DNA from 4 places in the Pseudomonas cannabina genome. Region 1 is predicted to be linked to each of the others. Evidence: predicted binding sites of a transcription regulator. Region 1 holds the regulator's gene; each other region holds the start of a gene.
The links. The regulator sigma-54, encoded in region 1, starts transcription at its own class of promoters, with help from an activator protein. The targets are predictions, from matches to a motif close to ANTGGCATNNANNTTGCTNT.

Region 1 (4,212 bases):
GACCGCGATCAGCCGATCCACATTCAGTCTGACGACGCTCAGCTCGATGACAAGAAAGGCGTTGCTACCTACCGGGGCAATGTCGTCATCACGCAAGGTTCGATGAAAGTCACCGGCAACACCGTGACGATCACGCGTAATGCCCAAGGCGAAGTGGATGTGTTCACGTCCGTTGGCAATCTGGCTTACTACGAGCAGAAGCCCGCCCCGGACAAACCGATCGTGCAAGCCTATGCCGTCACGATCCAGTATTACGCCGGGCAGGACCGTATCGTTCTGATCGACAAGGCCAAGGTCATTAACGACGGCAACACGTCGGAAGGCGAGAAAATCGTCTACGACACCGTCAGACAGGTGGTCACGGCCGGCCGGGCCAGCGGTGGCACCAAGCTGACGACCCCACGGCCGCGTATCGACATGGTCATCCAGCCGAAGAAGAAAACCGATCAACCGCAGAAGGCCCCGTAAATGGCAACGCTCAAAGCCCAGCATCTGGCTAAAAGCTACAAGAGCCGACAAGTCGTGCGCGATGTGAGTATCTCCATCGAAAGCGGGCAGATCGTAGGCTTGCTGGGCCCCAACGGCGCCGGCAAGACCACGTGCTTCTACATGATCGTGGGCCTGGTCCAGGCAGATCAGGGCCGCGTGCTGATTGACGATCTGGATGTCAGCCACCAGCCCATGCACGGGCGTGCACGCGCGGGTATCGGCTACCTGCCACAGGAAGCCTCGATCTTCCGCAAGCTGTCAGTGTCCGACAACATCATGGCGATCCTCGAGACCCGCAAGGAACTCGATGCCGGAGCCCGTCGCAAGGAGCTCGAAAGCTTGTTGCAGGAGTTCCACATCACGCATATTCGCGACAACCTGGGCATGAGCCTGTCAGGTGGCGAACGTCGCCGTGTGGAAATCGCCCGCGCCCTGGCCACCTCGCCAAAATTCATCCTGCTGGACGAACCGTTCGCAGGCGTGGACCCGATCTCGGTGGGCGATATCAAGCAGATCATCCACCACCTGAAAGCCAAGGGCATCGGCGTGCTGATCACCGATCATAACGTCCGTGAAACCCTCGATATCTGTGAAACCGCTTACATCGTCAACGATGGACAGCTGATCGCAGAAGGCGATTCGGAAACCATTCTGGCCAATCAGCTGGTGAAAGAAGTGTACCTCGGCCACGAGTTCCGGCTCTGATCAAGCGCTTTTGGCACGCCCCGGCTAATTGATGCCCCTGTAGCGTATTGACAAGATTTTATTTGTCATAACGCTCTAGGCAAAGCCGTAGGTTTCAGGCATATAATTTGCTTAATGATGGCGCCCCGGCGCCTGTAGTAGATGGCGCACGTGCGTCAGCGAATAAGGTGTTTAGCCCCTGCCATGAAACCATCGCTAGTCTTGAGAATGGGCCAGCAGCTGACGATGACGCCGCAGCTGCAACAGGCAATCCGTTTACTTCAGTTGTCCACTCTGGACCTCCAGCAGGAGATTCAGGAGGCGCTGGAGTCCAACCCTATGCTCGAACGGCAGGAAGAAGGCGACGATTTCGACAACTCCGATCCGCTTGCCGACAACATCGAACAAAAGCCCAACCCCGACGTTCAGGAACCGACCTATCAGGAAGCCGCCCCCACGGTGGACAACCTGGAAGACGGCGAATGGGGCGAGCGCATTCCAAACGAACTGCCCGTCGACACCGCCTGGGAAGATGTCTACCAGACCAGCGCCAGCAGCATGCCCAGCAGCGATGATGACGAGTGGGACTTCACCACCCGCACTTCCGTCGGCGAAAGCCTGCAGAGCCATTTGCTGTGGCAACTGAACGTGGCGCCGATGTCCGACAAGGATCGGCTGGTTGCAGTGACACTGATCGACTGCATCAACAATCAGGGCTATCTGGACGAAACGCTGGAAGAGATTCTCGAGTCCTTCGACCCGGAACTGGACGTCGAACTCGACGAGATCGAAGCGGTACTGCACCGTATCCAGCAATTCGAACCTGCCGGCATCGGCGCGCGCAACCTGAGCGAATGCCTGCTCTTGCAATTGCGCCAGCTGCCCGCGAAAACACCCTGGCTGACAGAAGCACAACGCCTGGTGACCGAGTACATCGACCTGCTGGGCAGTCGTGATTACGCCCAACTGATGCGGCGCATGAAGATCAAGGAAGATGAGCTGCGTCAGGTCATCGAACTGGTCCAGAGCCTCAACCCGCGTCCTGGTTCGCAAATCGAGTCCACAGAAGCCGAATACGTCATTCCTGACGTGATCGTGCGCAAGGACAACGAACGCTGGCTGGTCGAACTCAATCAGGAGTCGGTACCGCGCCTGCGCGTCAACCCGCAATACGCTGGATTCGTGCGTCGCGCCGATACCAGCGCCGACAACACCTTCATGCGCAACCAGTTGCAGGAAGCCCGCTGGTTCATCAAGAGCCTGCAAAGTCGCAACGAAACTCTGATGAAGGTCGCTACCCAAATCGTCGAGCATCAGCGCGGTTTTCTCGAGTATGGCGACGAGGCCATGAAGCCACTCGTCCTGCACGACATCGCCGAGGCAGTGGGCATGCACGAGTCGACCATCTCGCGCGTCACGACGCAAAAGTTCATGCACACCCCACGGGGTATTTACGAGCTGAAATACTTCTTTTCAAGCCACGTAAGCACCTCCGAGGGCGGCGAATGCTCGTCCACGGCCATTCGCGCAATCATCAAAAAACTGGTTGCAGCGGAAAATCAGAAAAAGCCGTTGAGTGATAGCAAGATCGCTGGTTTACTGGAGGCACAAGGCATTCAAGTAGCCCGTCGCACAGTCGCCAAGTACCGCGAATCATTAGGGATAGCGCCTTCCAGTGAGCGTAAGCGACTGATGTGATGCAGGCCGAGCCACAGCGTTCCAGTGGCAGGCGCCATGCCTGTCTCTTTATGCATTGGCAAAGGAGAAAGCTGTATGCAAGTCAACATCAGTGGACACCAACTGGAAGTGACCAAACCCCTTCGCGACTATGTCGAGCTCAAGCTCAAGAAGCTCGAAGGGCATTTTGACAAGATTACGAACGTGCAGGTCACGATGGCGGTCGAGAAGCTCAGGCAGAAGATCGAAGCCACCCTGCACATACCCGGTGGCGAGGTCGTTGCCAATGCTGAACATGATGACATGTATGCTGCAATCGACCTGCTCACCGACAAGCTCGACCGACAATTGCTCAAGCATAAGGAAAAGCAGCAAAGCATCCTCAAAGGTGCGGCCGCTCGCTAACGCCATTTAAATGATCCGATTTGAAAATATCCTGACCCCCGGCCGTTCACTCGTGAACGTGCCGGGACGCAGCAAGAAGAGCGTACTCGAAGCAATCGCCAACCTGATCGGTCATGAAGTACCGAACATGGATTCGGACACTGTCTTCGCAAGCCTCGTTGCCCGCGAAAAGCTGGGATCGACTGGCTTCGGCAACGGGATTGCCATCCCGCACTGTCGCCTCAAAGGCTGCGGCGAACCCGTCAGTGCGGTCATTCACCTCGCCACCCCTATCGACTTCGACGCCATCGACGGTGCGCCGGTCGACCTGCTTTTCGTATTGCTGGTCCCGGACGCCGCCACCGATGCTCACCTGGAACTGCTTCGCCAGATTGCCAGCATGCTTGATCGCGCCGATGTGCGTGAGCGCCTGCGCAGCGCCAAAAGCGGTGAGGCACTCTATCAAGTGGTGCTGGACGTGCAGAAAGGCCACTGACCATGCGCATGATCATCGTCAGCGGCCGCTCCGGCTCGGGTAAAAGCACAGCACTGGATGTACTGGAAGACAGCGGTTTCTATTGCGTCGACAACCTTCCTGCCGGCCTGCTGCCAGAGCTGGCAGAACGCGCACTGATCAATACCGAGCTTGCAGAACCGCTGCTGGCGGTGTCGATCGATGCACGCAATCTGCCAAGCCATCTGACCCGTTTCCCGCAAATGCTGGATGAAGTGCGCTCACGCAACATTCAGTGTGATGTGCTCTATCTGGATGCAGACGAAGCAACGCTGCTCAAGCGTTTCTCGGAAACCCGGCGTCGCCACCCGTTGAGCACGTCGGATCGTTCGCTGGCCGAGGCCATACGCGACGAGACCACACTGCTCGGCCCGATCATCGATCTGGCCGACCTCAACATCAACACCACTCACCTGAATCTCTACCAGCTGCGCGACGCACTGAAATTGCGCCTGCTCAACAAG
Region 2 (4,212 bases), 1.3 Mb from region 1:
GGCCGGCTTCGAAAGCCTTCTTGGTCACGAAACGGGTTTGCGGCATAGGGCCGTCCTGGGCATCGACCAGCAGCAGTACGGAGTCGACCATCGACATCACGCGCTCTACTTCACCACCGAAGTCGGCGTGGCCCGGGGTGTCCACGATGTTGATGTGGTAGCCATTCCAGTTGATCGCGGTGTTCTTCGCGAGAATGGTAATACCGCGCTCTTTTTCCTGGTCGTTGGAGTCCATCACGCGCTCATCGTTGAGCTCGCCGCGCTCCAGAGTGCCGGATTGACGCAGGAGTTTGTCTACCAGGGTGGTCTTACCATGGTCAACGTGAGCAATGATGGCGATGTTACGTAGATTTTCGATCACTTGTGTATCTCGATCAGAGGATTCGGTCTGCTGACTGTTTAAGGACAGCGATTACTATTTCGAGTCGGCAAAAGCCGTTACGGCATGACGACTGGTGTCGGGGGGCCGGTGACGCAAGCCACAGGCAAACAGCCCCGGGCACTTAGCTCGGTCGATAAACGCGCACATTGGCATGCCCCTCACTGAGCAAATGGTGAGCATGCAGGCGACTCATGACGCCTTTGTCGCAATACAGCAGGTACTGGCGCGTGTCATCCAGTGCCTTGAAGCGGCTATTCAATGCGTAGAACGGCAACGTCTGTATCTCCACGCCGGGCACTTGCAACGGCTGGTCTTCCTGGGCATCCGGGTGACGGATGTCGATGATGACCTGGCCGGCCAGCGCCTGGCTGACTTCTTCAATGTCGACATTGCGGCTCAGATCGTCGATCACCCGATCGATCGAAACCAGCCTGGCGCGTTCGAGCGCTTGCTCGAGAATCGCCATGTCGAACTGCTTCTCTTCGTACTCAACGCGATTACGCTTGGCGTTGGTCTTGGGGTTGACCGAAATCACCCCGCAATACTCAGGCATGTGCCGGGCAAAATCGGCGGTGCCGATTTCAGTCGCCAGGTCCACGATGTCCTGCTTGTGGGTTGCAACCAGCGGTCGCAACACCAGCTTGTCAGTCGCCGCGTCGATCAGCGACAGGTTCGGCAGCGTCTGGCTGGCAACCTGTGAAATCGCTTCGCCAGTGACCAGCACGTCGATTTCGAGACGATCAGCCACCGCGGATGCAGCGCGTAACATCATACGCTTCAAAACTACACCCATATGACTGTTATCGACTTTCTGCAGAATTTCTCCGAGAACTTCCTCGAACGGTACGCTGACGAACAGCACGCGCTGCGAACTGCCGTACTTCTTCCAGATGAAATGCGCGACTTCCATCACGCCCAGCTCATGGGCTCGGCCGCCCAGATTGAAGAAACAGAAGTGCGCCATCAGGCCGCGGCGCATGATCTGGTAGGCCGCAACGGTCGAATCGAAACCGCCGGACATCAATACCAGAGTCTGCTCCAGCGCACCCAGCGGGTAGCCGCCCATGCCCTTATGCTGGTCGTGAACCACAAACAACCGTTGGTCGCGAATTTCCATCCGCACCACCAGATCGGGCTTTTTCAGCTCGATTCCGGCCGCGCCGCATTGCATGCGCAGCTTGCTGCCGACGTATTTCTCGACATCCATGGAGCTGAAATCGTGGCGACCGGCGCGCTTGCAACGCACCGAAAACATCTTGCCCGGCAGCAGGTCGGCATAGTGCAGTTTGCACTTGGCAACGATGTCGTCCAGGTCACCCAGCGGGTACTCGGCCACTTGCAGAAAGTTGGCGATGCCCGGCATGCAGCTCAACCGATCCCTGATGCCCTGCAGCACTTTGGGGTCGGTCTGGCGGGTCTCGACCTCAAGATTGTCCCATACACCACCCACGACAATGTCCGCGTCCAGTTCCCGGAGCACGGTACGAATGTTCTTGCCCAACTGCCGGATGAACTTCTTGCGAACCGGCGGGCTCTTGATGGTGATTTCTGGGAAAACTTTAACGATTAGTTTCATGGAAACGGAGCGTGAGGTGCCGACCAAAAAAGGGGGGCGCGGATTATAGCGGAAATTGCTCAAGGTTTAACCAGTTATCGTACACGCAATCAACGACGCACCAAAAAGAGTCGGCGCACCAAATTGAAGCGCCATAAAGGTGCGTGTTTTTCCCGCGCGGTGCGTTTTCGCCCCCTGAAAACCTGCGCTTGAGGCAAAAAACCCAACACGGGGCACTGGCATGCAAATTGCTCCCTTGTGAGGCAGGTTGCCTTGGCAGAATATTCGCGCCGGCATCACCCAAATTCAAGGGACCACACCTATATCAAGGCGGTCTCTAGCCACCCGGAGGACACCATGTCGAAGTCGGTTCAACTCATCAAAGATCATGACGTTAAGTGGATTGATCTGCGCTTCACGGACACTAAAGGTACGCAGCACCACGTGACCATGCCAGCTCGCGATGCGCTGGAAGACGACTTCTTCGAAGTCGGCAAGATGTTCGACGGTTCCTCCATTTCTGGCTGGAAAGGCATCGAAGCCTCCGACATGATCCTGCTGCCGGACGACGAAACCGCTGTTCTGGATCCGTTCACCGAAGAGCCAACCCTTATCCTGGTGTGCGACATCATCGAACCGTCGACCATGCAAGGTTACGATCGTGACCCACGCGCTATCGCTCGTCGCGCCGAGGAATACCTGAAGTCCACCGGTATCGGTGACACCGTATTCGCAGGCCCGGAGCCAGAGTTCTTCATCTTCGACGAAGTGAAATTTAAATCCGACATCTCCGGTTCGATGTTCAAGATCTACTCTGAACAAGGTTCGTGGATGTCCGATCAGGACGTGGAAGGCGGCAACAAAGGCCACCGCCCAGGCATCAAAGGTGGTTACTTCCCGGTTCCGCCGTTTGACCACGACCACGAAATCCGTACCGCCATGTGCAACGCTCTGGAAGAAATGGGCCAGACCGTTGAAGTTCACCACCACGAAGTGGCGACCGCTGGCCAGAACGAAATCGGCGTGAAATTCAACACGCTGGTCAAGAAGGCTGACGAAGTTCAGACCCTGAAGTACTGCGTACACAACGTTGCCGATGCTTACGGCCGTACCGCTACCTTCATGCCGAAGCCACTGTACGGTGACAACGGTTCGGGTATGCACGTGCACATGTCCATCGCCAAAGATGGCAAGAACACTTTCGCAGGTGAAGGCTACGCCGGTCTGTCCGACCTCGCGCTGTACTTCATCGGCGGCATCATCAAGCACGGCAAGGCACTGAACGGTTTCACCAACCCTTCGACCAACTCATACAAGCGTCTGGTTCCAGGTTTCGAAGCCCCGGTCATGCTGGCCTACTCGGCACGTAACCGCTCCGCATCGATCCGTATTCCTTACGTCAACAGCCCACGCGGCCGTCGTATCGAAGCACGTTTCCCGGATCCATCAGCCAACCCGTATCTGGCGTTCGCTGCCCTGTTGATGGCTGGCCTGGACGGCATCCAGAACAAGATCCACCCTGGCGACGCAGCTGACAAAAACCTGTATGACCTGCCGCCTGAAGAGGCCAAAGAGATTCCACAAGTTTGCGGCAGCCTGAAAGAAGCGCTGGAAGAACTGGACAAGGGCCGTGCGTTCCTGACCAAAGGCGGCGTGTTCAGCGACGACTTCATCGACGCTTACATCGCACTGAAAAGCGAAGAAGAAATCCGCGTTCGCACTTTCGTGCACCCACTGGAATACGAGCTGTACTACAGCTGCTGATCCAGCCGCGCCATCGTTGATGGCGTGACAACAGGCCTCCTTCGCAGACTGTGTGAAAACCTAGCAATCTGCGCAGCGCTCAAAGAAAATGCTCCGTATCGAAAGATACAGAGCATTTTTCGTTATGGCCTACATCCAAGGTGAGTCCCGCAGCCAGACCAGCCTATTCCCGGTCTCGCTGGAAGAGTTGATCCCCGAGGATCACCTCGTTCGTGTCATTGACCTGTACGTTGCCAGGCTCGATCTGGTGCAACTGGGCTTCGATAAAGCGATTCCAAAAAGCACGGGGCGCCCTGCTTATGATCCCGCCGATCAGCTAAAACTCTACCTCTACGGCTATTTTCAGCGGATTCGCTCATCGCGACGTCTTGAAGCCGAGTGTCAGCGCAACATCGAAGTGATGTGGCTGATCAACCGGCTCAAGCCCGACTTCAAGACCATCGCCGATTTTCGCAAGAACAATAAACCCGCCTTCATCGCGACCTGCCGTGCTTTCGTTCGGTTTTGTCGC
Region 3 (4,212 bases), 2.1 Mb from region 1:
GCGCATGTTGCGCATGTACGTCGTGCAGCAGTGTTTCGGTTTCTCCGATGAAGGTTGCGAAGATGCCGTCTACGACAGCCAGGCCATCCGCGGTTTTATGGGTATCGACCTGGGTCGCGAGTCTGCACCGGATGCCACCACCTTGCTGCGTTTTCGCCGCTTGCTGGAAGTCCATCAGCTAACCCGGCTGCTGTTTGAAACGATTAACCAGCATCTGGCCAGCCGGGGGCTGCTGCTCAAGGAAGGCACTATCGTCGACGCTACTCTGATCGCCGCGCCGCCCTCGGTCAAGAACCGAGAAGGCAAGCGTGATCCTGAGATGCATCAGGCCAGGAAAGGCAATCAATGGCACTTTGGGATGAAGGCCCACATTGGTGTAGACGCCACGTCGGGGCTGGTGCACAGCGTAGTAGGGACGGCCGCTAACGTGGCGGATGTCACCCAGGTTGGCCAGTTGCTTCACGGTGACGAAACCTATGTTTCGGGTGACGCTGGATACACCGGTGCGGCCAAGCGACCGGAGCATGCTGAACGGGACGTTATCTGGTCGATTGCAGAACGGCCAAGCAGTTACAAGCAGCACGGCGAAGGCAGCGTGCTGTATCGGGTCAAGCGCAAAATTGAATATGCCAAGGCGCAACTGCGTGCCAAGGTCGAGCACCCCTTCCAGGTAATCAAGGTGCGCTTCAATCATCGCAAGGTTCGCTACCGTGGGCTGGAAAAGAATACAGCGCAGTTGTTCAGTTTGTTTGGGTTGGCCAATCTGATGCTGGCCAAGCGGTATTTACAACAGACGGCAGGATAAATCCGTCTGAAAGGCGGGACTGGCCCGCCTTTCAGCAAAATGAGGGCAGAAATCTGCTCGAGAAACGTAAAATAAGGCCGGCAGGTTGAAAAAAACCGGCTTGGAAATGGGGACGGTGCGAACGGGTTAATTGTTCAGCGTCTCCCTAAGGAGACGCTGATTTATTCTAAAACCCAGCTGTTGCCCCCAGATAAATCAAGGCCTCCAGAGCGTTGCAGGGACGAAAAATCGAATAAATCAGCGCCTCCCTAAGGAGACGCTGATTTATTCTAAAACCCAGCTGTTGCCCCCAGATAAATCAAGGCCTCCAGAGCGTTGCAGGGACGAAAAATCGAATAAATCAGCGCCTCCCTAACACTGCCACAGCCCAACTGGAAACTATCGAGAACCAAAGATAACATATATGACGACGCTTTATAATAAGCGCACAGCCTTAACCTAAAACCATAAAACTTACTGTTGAACACATAACACACACAGCAGATACAATATATTTAGACAGCACAGCGATAAGGCTTAACCAGCTTGTGAAAAGCCATTCTAAACACGCCAGTTCAAACTAAGATCCCGACCAAAGACATGGATCTTAGTAGCTATGTTGCGAGCTTAAACTAGCTCGCAACATAGCTACAGGAAGCATGCTTTATTAGTTGGCTCTCACATAACCAACCGATACACATGACCCACTAAAAGTCCAAGTGGCTGCCGCGCCCACTCCAGATGGAGTAAGACTACACGTTTCCGTAGTAGCAATACCTTTGTAAGCATTAGGAGTAGCGGTGATCGCTCCGCCAGTACCTATCGCAATAGTATTAACTGCGCCAGTTTTTACATCAGTTGGCAATACAACCCCTACCTCTCCAGCAGTATCACATTCCGTCATAGCTGCTGCCTGAACAGCACAGACACCCACAGCAGTCTTGACAGATGCCATCGCAGCCAGAACCTCTGAGTACGCTGCTTTTTTGGTGTAGTTCTGATAGGACGGAATCGCTACCGCTGCCAAAATACCTACGATCGCAACCACGATCATCAACTCTATCAACGTAAAACCTTTTTGTGCTTTCATCGCATACTTCTCCGAGGCGTCAATTTTGTGTGCCTTGATAGGGCGTAAGCACACGTCATGCCAACGTAGAAGTAGTCGAAGCCATCTGATTTTGACGCGGCTGTCGCGACGATCGTAGCCCCAGAAATTCGTAGAAACTGACAATTTTTGTCACATACCTCACCCTCATTTGGCAGCACCGCCCGACTGCGCTATAAACCTCTCATTGTCCGTGTCTGGTGGTTTTATGACTGATGCTGTTCTCACTGGTTTGGCCAAACAACTTGTCCTTGCCGATCTACTTACCGATACTGTCGCGCAGCAGGCTTATCAACAGGCGCGCCGCGACAAGATTTCGTTGGTGAGCTATCTGGTTCAGAACAAACTGGTCAAGAGCCTGACGCTAGCAGAAATGGCGTCCGACCAGTTTGGCGTGCCGTTCATGGACCTCGCCAGCCTGGACAAGGAAAGTCAGCCCAAAGGCCTGGTGAGTGAAAAGCTGGTTCGCCAGCATCACGCACTGCCGCTATGGAGACGCGGAAACAAGCTGTTTATTGGCATATCGGACCCGACTAATCATCAGGCAGTGACCGATATTCAGTTCAGTACAGGCCTGAATACCGAGGCCATTCTGGTCGAAGATGACAAGCTGACGACTGCGATCGATCGATTTTTCGACAGTGACAGCGGTCTGGGTAATCTTGAAGATGTCGATCTGGGCCTGGATATCGAACCGGCTGATGGCAAGGAGACGTCCCTCGCTGCCCAGAATGACGCTGACGACGCCCCGGTAGTACGTTTCGTCAACAAAATGCTGCTGGATGCCATCCGGCTAGGGTCGTCCGACCTGCACTTCGAGCCCTACGAAAAAATCTTTCGCGTGCGCTTGCGTACCGATGGCATTTTGCATGAAGTCGCCAGGCCTCCGATTCATCTGGCAAACCGTATCGCTGCGCGCCTGAAAGTCATGGCGAGCCTCGACATTTCGGAACGGCGCAAACCGCAGGACGGGCGCGTCAAGTTGCGGGTGTCTAAAACAAAAGCCATCGATTTTCGTATGAATACCCTGCCTACGTTGTGGGGCGAGAAGATCGTGATGCGAATCCTCGATCCGACCAGCGCGCAGATGGGTATTGATGCTCTGGGATACGAGCCAGAACAAAAAGCACTGTATCTGGAGGCACTGAAACAGCCGCAGGGCATGATTCTCGTGACCGGCCCCACGGGTTCAGGCAAGACCGTTTCGCTGTACACCGGCCTGAATATCCTCAATACCGTGGATATCAATATTTCTACAGCCGAAGACCCGGTAGAGATTAACCTAGAAGGCATCAATCAGGTCAACGTCAACCCGCGTCAGGGGCTGGACTTTTCTCAGGCATTGCGCGCCTTTCTGCGTCAAGATCCCGACGTCATCATGGTTGGCGAAATCCGAGATCTGGAAACCGCCGAAATTGCCATCAAGGCATCTCAGACGGGGCATATGGTGCTATCAACCCTGCACACCAACAGCGCTGCGGAAACCTTGACACGACTGCATCATATGGGCGTCGCGGCATTCAACATTGCCACAGCAATCAACCTGATTATTGCGCAACGACTTGCGCGAAAGTTGTGCAGCCATTGCAAGAAAGAACTCGATATTCCTCGTGAGACTCTGATCAAAGAAGGATTTCCAGAAGCGAATATTGGCAATTTCAAGATTTACGGTCCGGTGGGCTGCGAGCATTGTAATGGCGGCTACAGAGGCCGAGTCGGCATTTACGAAGTGGTCAAAAAAACAGCAGAACTGGAGCGCATCATCATGGAAGAGGGCAACTCACTGGAGATTTCCAAACAGATGCGCAAAGACGGCTTCAATGACCTGCGAACCTCAGGTCTGTCGAAAGCTATGCAAGGCATCACTAGCCTTGAAGAAGTCAACCGTGTGACCAAGGATTAAGCATGGCCAGCAAGGCAGTAAAAGTTACCGTTTACACTTGGGAGGGCGTCGACAAAAAGGGCGCCAAACTTAGTGGCGAACTGAGCAGCCATAACCCGGCTCTCGTAAAGGCCCAACTGCGTAAACAAGGCGTTAACCCGACCAAGGTGCGTAAGAAGTCAGTCTCAATATTTGGCAAGGGCAAGAAGATCAAGCCACTGGACATTGCGTTTTTCTCGCGTCAAATGGCGACGATGATGAAAGCTGGCGTACCTCTACTCCAATCTTTCGATATTATCAGCGAGGGTGCTGAAAACCCGAACATGCAGTCTTTAGTTAACTCTCTAAAACAAGAAGTATCGTCTGGCAATAGCTTCGCTACTGCACTAAGGCGTAAGCCCGAGCACTTTGATGATCTTTTTTGCAACCTAGTGGACG
Region 4 (4,212 bases), 770 kb from region 1:
CGCTGCCTTCGCTCGCCCGTTTGCCGACGTTCGACCCGGCCGACCCGGCGAGCTACACGCGGGTCACCACGCGTACCATTCAGGATGCGGGGGCCAGTCCGGTGCCCGCCGCCGATCATGAACTCAAGCAGTACTTCGTCAAGACCGAAGATAACCGGTGGTCCATGCATGTGCTGGTGGATGGGCGCAACCCGGTAGATCCCGACAGCGTGGCGCCGCTGCAGGTCAGCCTCGAACTCAAGCCGGACGGCTCGCTGTCGTACAGCGGCAACAGCCAGCACCTGCGCAAAGTCTCGGACAACGAATTTGCCTTGCAGGGCTGGGTGCCGGCCAAGGAGGTCAATGGCGCGTGGATGGCAAACGGTTCTGCCAACGGCGGGGTGGTTTCGTTGCCGCTGGACGATGCCGGGGTGAGTTTGCTTGATCCAGCCGATGCGGTCATGCACCGTCCGGTTCCGGACTTCAACCCCGCAGACCTGAACACCTACAGCAGAATGTTCGGCAATCAGATCTATGACAGCCAGGGCAATGCGCATGAGCTGAAACAGTATTTCGTGAAAGACGGCACTAACAGCTGGCGCATGCACGTGCTGATTGACGACCGAAACCCGCAACTGCCTGAATCCACAACGCCGCTGACCGCCAATATCGTGTTCGATGCCCATGGCTCGGTGGCGTCGCTGACCGGCAGCCCCGGCCTGAGCAGCAGCAATGGCAGTCTTCTGCAGCTCACGGGCTGGTCGCCGACGATGGTGGTCGATCCAGGCACAAGTCGCGAACGCTGGATCGCCAATGGGGCGGCGGGCAGTGCCGACGGCATTACCATCGACTTTACCCATCTGCTTCAGCACAACGCCGCCAGTTCACGTTCTTCAGCGTACGTGGACGGTAACTCGGCGGGGGAGCTGAAAAGTCTGGACGTCGGGCGCGACGGCATTTTGCGGGCCGGTTTCACCAACGGCATGACCAAGGACATCGGGCAGGTCGTGCTCGCCAGTTTTGCCAATCCCCACGGTCTGCAACCGCGCAGCGATACCCGCTGGACAGCGACCGCTGATTCCGGGGTAGCTGAATACGATAGGCCGGGCGTCGGTACGCTGGGCAGCATCGTCAGTGGCGGGCTGGAAGGTTCAAATGTCGTGCTGGCGGATGAGCTGATTGCCTTGATTCAGGCGCAGACGGCGTATCAGGCCAACTCCAAGGCGATTTCCACCGAAGTCACGCTGATGCAGACGCTGATTCAGTCCACTTGATCAGATCGAGCAGTCGGCCTTGATGAAGTGACCTTTCAATTGTTTCCAGCCCGGACCCGGACTGGTCTGGGCACAGACGATCCGGCTGTCGCCCTGCCATTTGTAGTAATGCGCAGGCGCAGCCTGGGCGAGCAGGGCGAGGGTGGTCAGGCTGGCTGCCACGAGGCCGACAATGCAGCCGCGAAAAGACATGGCGATTACCCGCTGAGGTCAGTGATGACAGGCAGACTATCACTGTCACTCAGGTTGTCTGCGTGCATCTGCGAAGTTTTTTTGGCGTTGCGTCGGGGTTGGCGTGAGGTGGGCGGCAGTCCGCCGCCGCTATTGGGTGGCACTTTGCCGAGAGGTAAACGCTTAGTGCCTGTTTTTGCTGGTAAATCAAGCATTTGTATCGAGCCTGACAAGTTGGTTCAAAAATTGCTTTAACCCTTTCAGAACAGCTACAGGCGGCAAGCGTCTGTCGGAGGAGGAAGACTGTGGACAAGTTGCTTTACGTCGCCATGAGCGGTGCATCCGAAAACGCGATTGCGCAGAAGGCTCACGCCAACAACCTGGCAAACGTCTCGACCAACGGTTTCATGCGTGACCTTGAACAGGCTCGCTCGATGCCGGTGTTTGGCGAGGTTATGCCGTCGCGTGCCTATGCCATGAGCGAACGTCCGGGGACTGACTTTTCCGGCGGTGCCATGGTTCAGACCGGCCGCGAGCTGGACATCGCCGTCAAGGGTGATGGCTGGATCGCGGTGCAGACGCCCGATGGTGGCGAAGCCTACACCCGCAGTTCCGGCATGAACATCGACGCCCTGGGCGTGTTGCGCGACGGCAGCGGGTTGCCGGTAATGGGCAACGGCGGTCCGATTGCCGTGCCGCCACAACAGCAGATCGAGATCGGCGCTGACGGCACGATCAGCATTCGCTCGCTGGGCGAGAGCCCGCAGGTGATGGCCCAGGTCGACCGCATCAAGCTGGTCAAACCGGACCTCAAGACCATGGAGAAGGGCCCTGACGGCCTGATCCACACCAAGACCGGTCGGCCTGCCGATGTAGACGCCACCGTTCAGGTCGAATCCGGCTTTTTGCAGGCGAGCAACGTCAACGCAGTCGAGGAAATGACCTCAGTGCTGGCCTTGTCCCGTCAATTCGAATTGCACGTCAAGATGATGAAGACCGCCGAAGAAGACGATCAGTCGATGGCTCGCGTCTTGCAACTTGGCTAATCAATGACAGCTTGCGCCGACAAACCGGCGCTTGAGGAGAACACACATGCTTCCTGCACTATACGTCGCCAAAACCGGCCTCGCCGCTCAGGACACCAACCTGACCACCATCTCCAACAACCTGGCGAACGTTTCGACCACAGGTTTCAAGAGTGATCGGGCCGAGTTTCAGGACTTGCTGTATCAGATCAAGCGTCAGCCAGGTGCTCAGTCCACTCAGGACAGCGAGCTGCCGTCCGGCCTGCAACTGGGTACCGGTGTGCGTATCGTCGGTACCCAGAAGAACTTCACCGCCGGCAGCCTGCAGACCACCAACAACCCGCTGGACCTGGCGGTCAACGGTCGCGGTTTCTTTCAGGTGACTCAGCCGGACGGCACCGTGGCCTATAGCCGCGACGGTACATTCCACCTCGACGCCAATGGCCAGATCGTGACCGCCAATGGTTACGCGCTCGAGCCTGCGATTGTCGTGCCGCAGGCTGCGCAGACCTTTACGGTCGGCCAGGACGGTACGGTGTCGGTCACCCTGGCGGGCGCAACGGCCACGCCGCAGATCATCGGCAACATTCAGACCGCCGACTTCATCAACCCGGCTGGCCTGCAGGCCATCGGCGGCAACCTGTACCTGGAAACCGGTTCGAGCGGCGCGCCGCAGATCGGCACGCCGGGCCTCAACGGCCTGGGTCCGACCCTGCAGAACACCCTGGAAAACTCCAACGTGAGCACCGTCGAAGAACTGGTCAACATGATCACCACTCAGCGCGCTTACGAGATGAACTCCAAAGTGATCTCTACCGCTGACCAGATGCTGCAAAACCTGACTCAGAACCTGTAAGGCGCTGATGCCGGCAAAACCGCTCAATCCGAAGGGGCGCCTTGATAAGCGCCTGTTACACCGCGAGGTTTCAAGTGTCATGAAGCGCCTTAGTGTTCCGCGTTTTTCAGTGTTGATCGCTTCATTGTGCGGGATCACCCTGCTGTCTGGCTGCGTTGCGCCGACGGCCAAGCCCAATGACCCTTATTACGCTCCGGTGTTACCACGCACGCCCATGTCGGCGGCTTCGAACAATGGCGCGATCTATCAGGCCGGCTTCGAGCAGAATCTCTACGGCGACCGCAAAGCGTTCCGGGTCGGCGACATCATCACCATCACGCTTTCCGAGCGTATGGCGGCGAGCAAGGCGGCGACGTCTGCAATGTCCAAGAACAGCACCAACAGTATCGGCCTGACCTCGCTGTTCGGTTCGGGGCTGACCACCAACAACCCGATTGGCGGTAACGACCTGAGCCTGAACGCTGGCTACAACGGTGCTCGCACCACCAATGGCGATGGCAAGGCCGCACAGAGCAACAGCCTGACCGGTTCGGTCACCGTGACGGTTGCGGATGTGCTGCCCAACGGCATTCTGTCGGTACGCGGCGAAAAGTGGATGACGCTCAATACCGGCGATGAACTGGTACGGATCGCCGGGCTGGTTCGCGCCGATGACATTGCGACTGACAACACCGTGTCGTCCACACGTATTGCCGATGCACGTATTACCTATTCGGGGACCGGAGCCTTCGCCGATACCAGCCAGCCAGGCTGGTTCGACCGGTTCTTCCTCAGCCCGTTGTTCCCTTTCTGATAGCGGGATAAACATGATCAAGCTCAAGCAACTGATAGCGGCGACCTTGTTGTTGTCCACAGCGTTCGGCGTCCACGCCGAACGCCTGAAAGACATCGCAAGCATCTCCGGCGT

Region 2: a site for sigma-54 is predicted at 2,173-2,192, ahead of glnA (type I glutamate--ammonia ligase). Genes of this name have one in related genera too.
Region 3: a site for sigma-54 is predicted at 1,920-1,939, ahead of BLT55_RS26580 (pilin). Genes of this name have one in related genera too.
Region 4: a site for sigma-54 is predicted at 1,658-1,677, ahead of BLT55_RS13015 (flagellar basal body rod protein FlgF). Genes of this name have one in related genera too.

What each region holds. Positions count from the first base shown of each region.
Region 1 is NZ_FNKU01000001.1:3,559,478-3,563,689, forward strand. Features, by position in the region: gene lptA (lipopolysaccharide transport periplasmic protein LptA) at 1-468, shown strand, start outside; gene lptB (LPS export ABC transporter ATP-binding protein) at 469-1,194, shown strand; gene BLT55_RS16770 (RNA polymerase factor sigma-54) at 1,378-2,871, shown strand; gene hpf (ribosome hibernation-promoting factor, HPF/YfiA family) at 2,947-3,255, shown strand; gene ptsN (PTS IIA-like nitrogen regulatory protein PtsN) at 3,266-3,730, shown strand; gene rapZ (RNase adapter RapZ) at 3,733-4,212, shown strand, end outside.
Region 2 is NZ_FNKU01000001.1:4,907,507-4,911,718, reverse strand. Features, by position in the region: gene typA (translational GTPase TypA) at 1-361, opposite strand, end outside; gene thiI (tRNA uracil 4-sulfurtransferase ThiI) at 504-1,958, opposite strand; gene glnA (type I glutamate--ammonia ligase) at 2,295-3,701, shown strand; gene BLT55_RS23255 (IS1182-like element ISPsy6 family transposase) at 3,826-4,212, shown strand, end outside.
Region 3 is NZ_FNKU01000001.1:5,672,559-5,676,770, reverse strand. Features, by position in the region: gene BLT55_RS26585 (IS5 family transposase) at 1-805, shown strand, start outside; gene BLT55_RS26580 (pilin) at 1,452-1,874, opposite strand; gene pilB (type IV-A pilus assembly ATPase PilB) at 2,101-3,795, shown strand; gene BLT55_RS26570 (type II secretion system F family protein) at 3,798-4,212, shown strand, end outside.
Region 4 is NZ_FNKU01000001.1:2,786,416-2,790,627, reverse strand. Features, by position in the region: gene BLT55_RS13025 (flagellar hook protein FlgE) at 1-1,253, shown strand, start outside; gene BLT55_RS13020 (hypothetical protein) at 1,254-1,445, opposite strand; gene BLT55_RS13015 (flagellar basal body rod protein FlgF) at 1,730-2,470, shown strand; gene flgG (flagellar basal-body rod protein FlgG) at 2,517-3,305, shown strand; gene flgH (flagellar basal body L-ring protein FlgH) at 3,385-4,098, shown strand; gene BLT55_RS13000 (flagellar basal body P-ring protein FlgI) at 4,112-4,212, shown strand, end outside.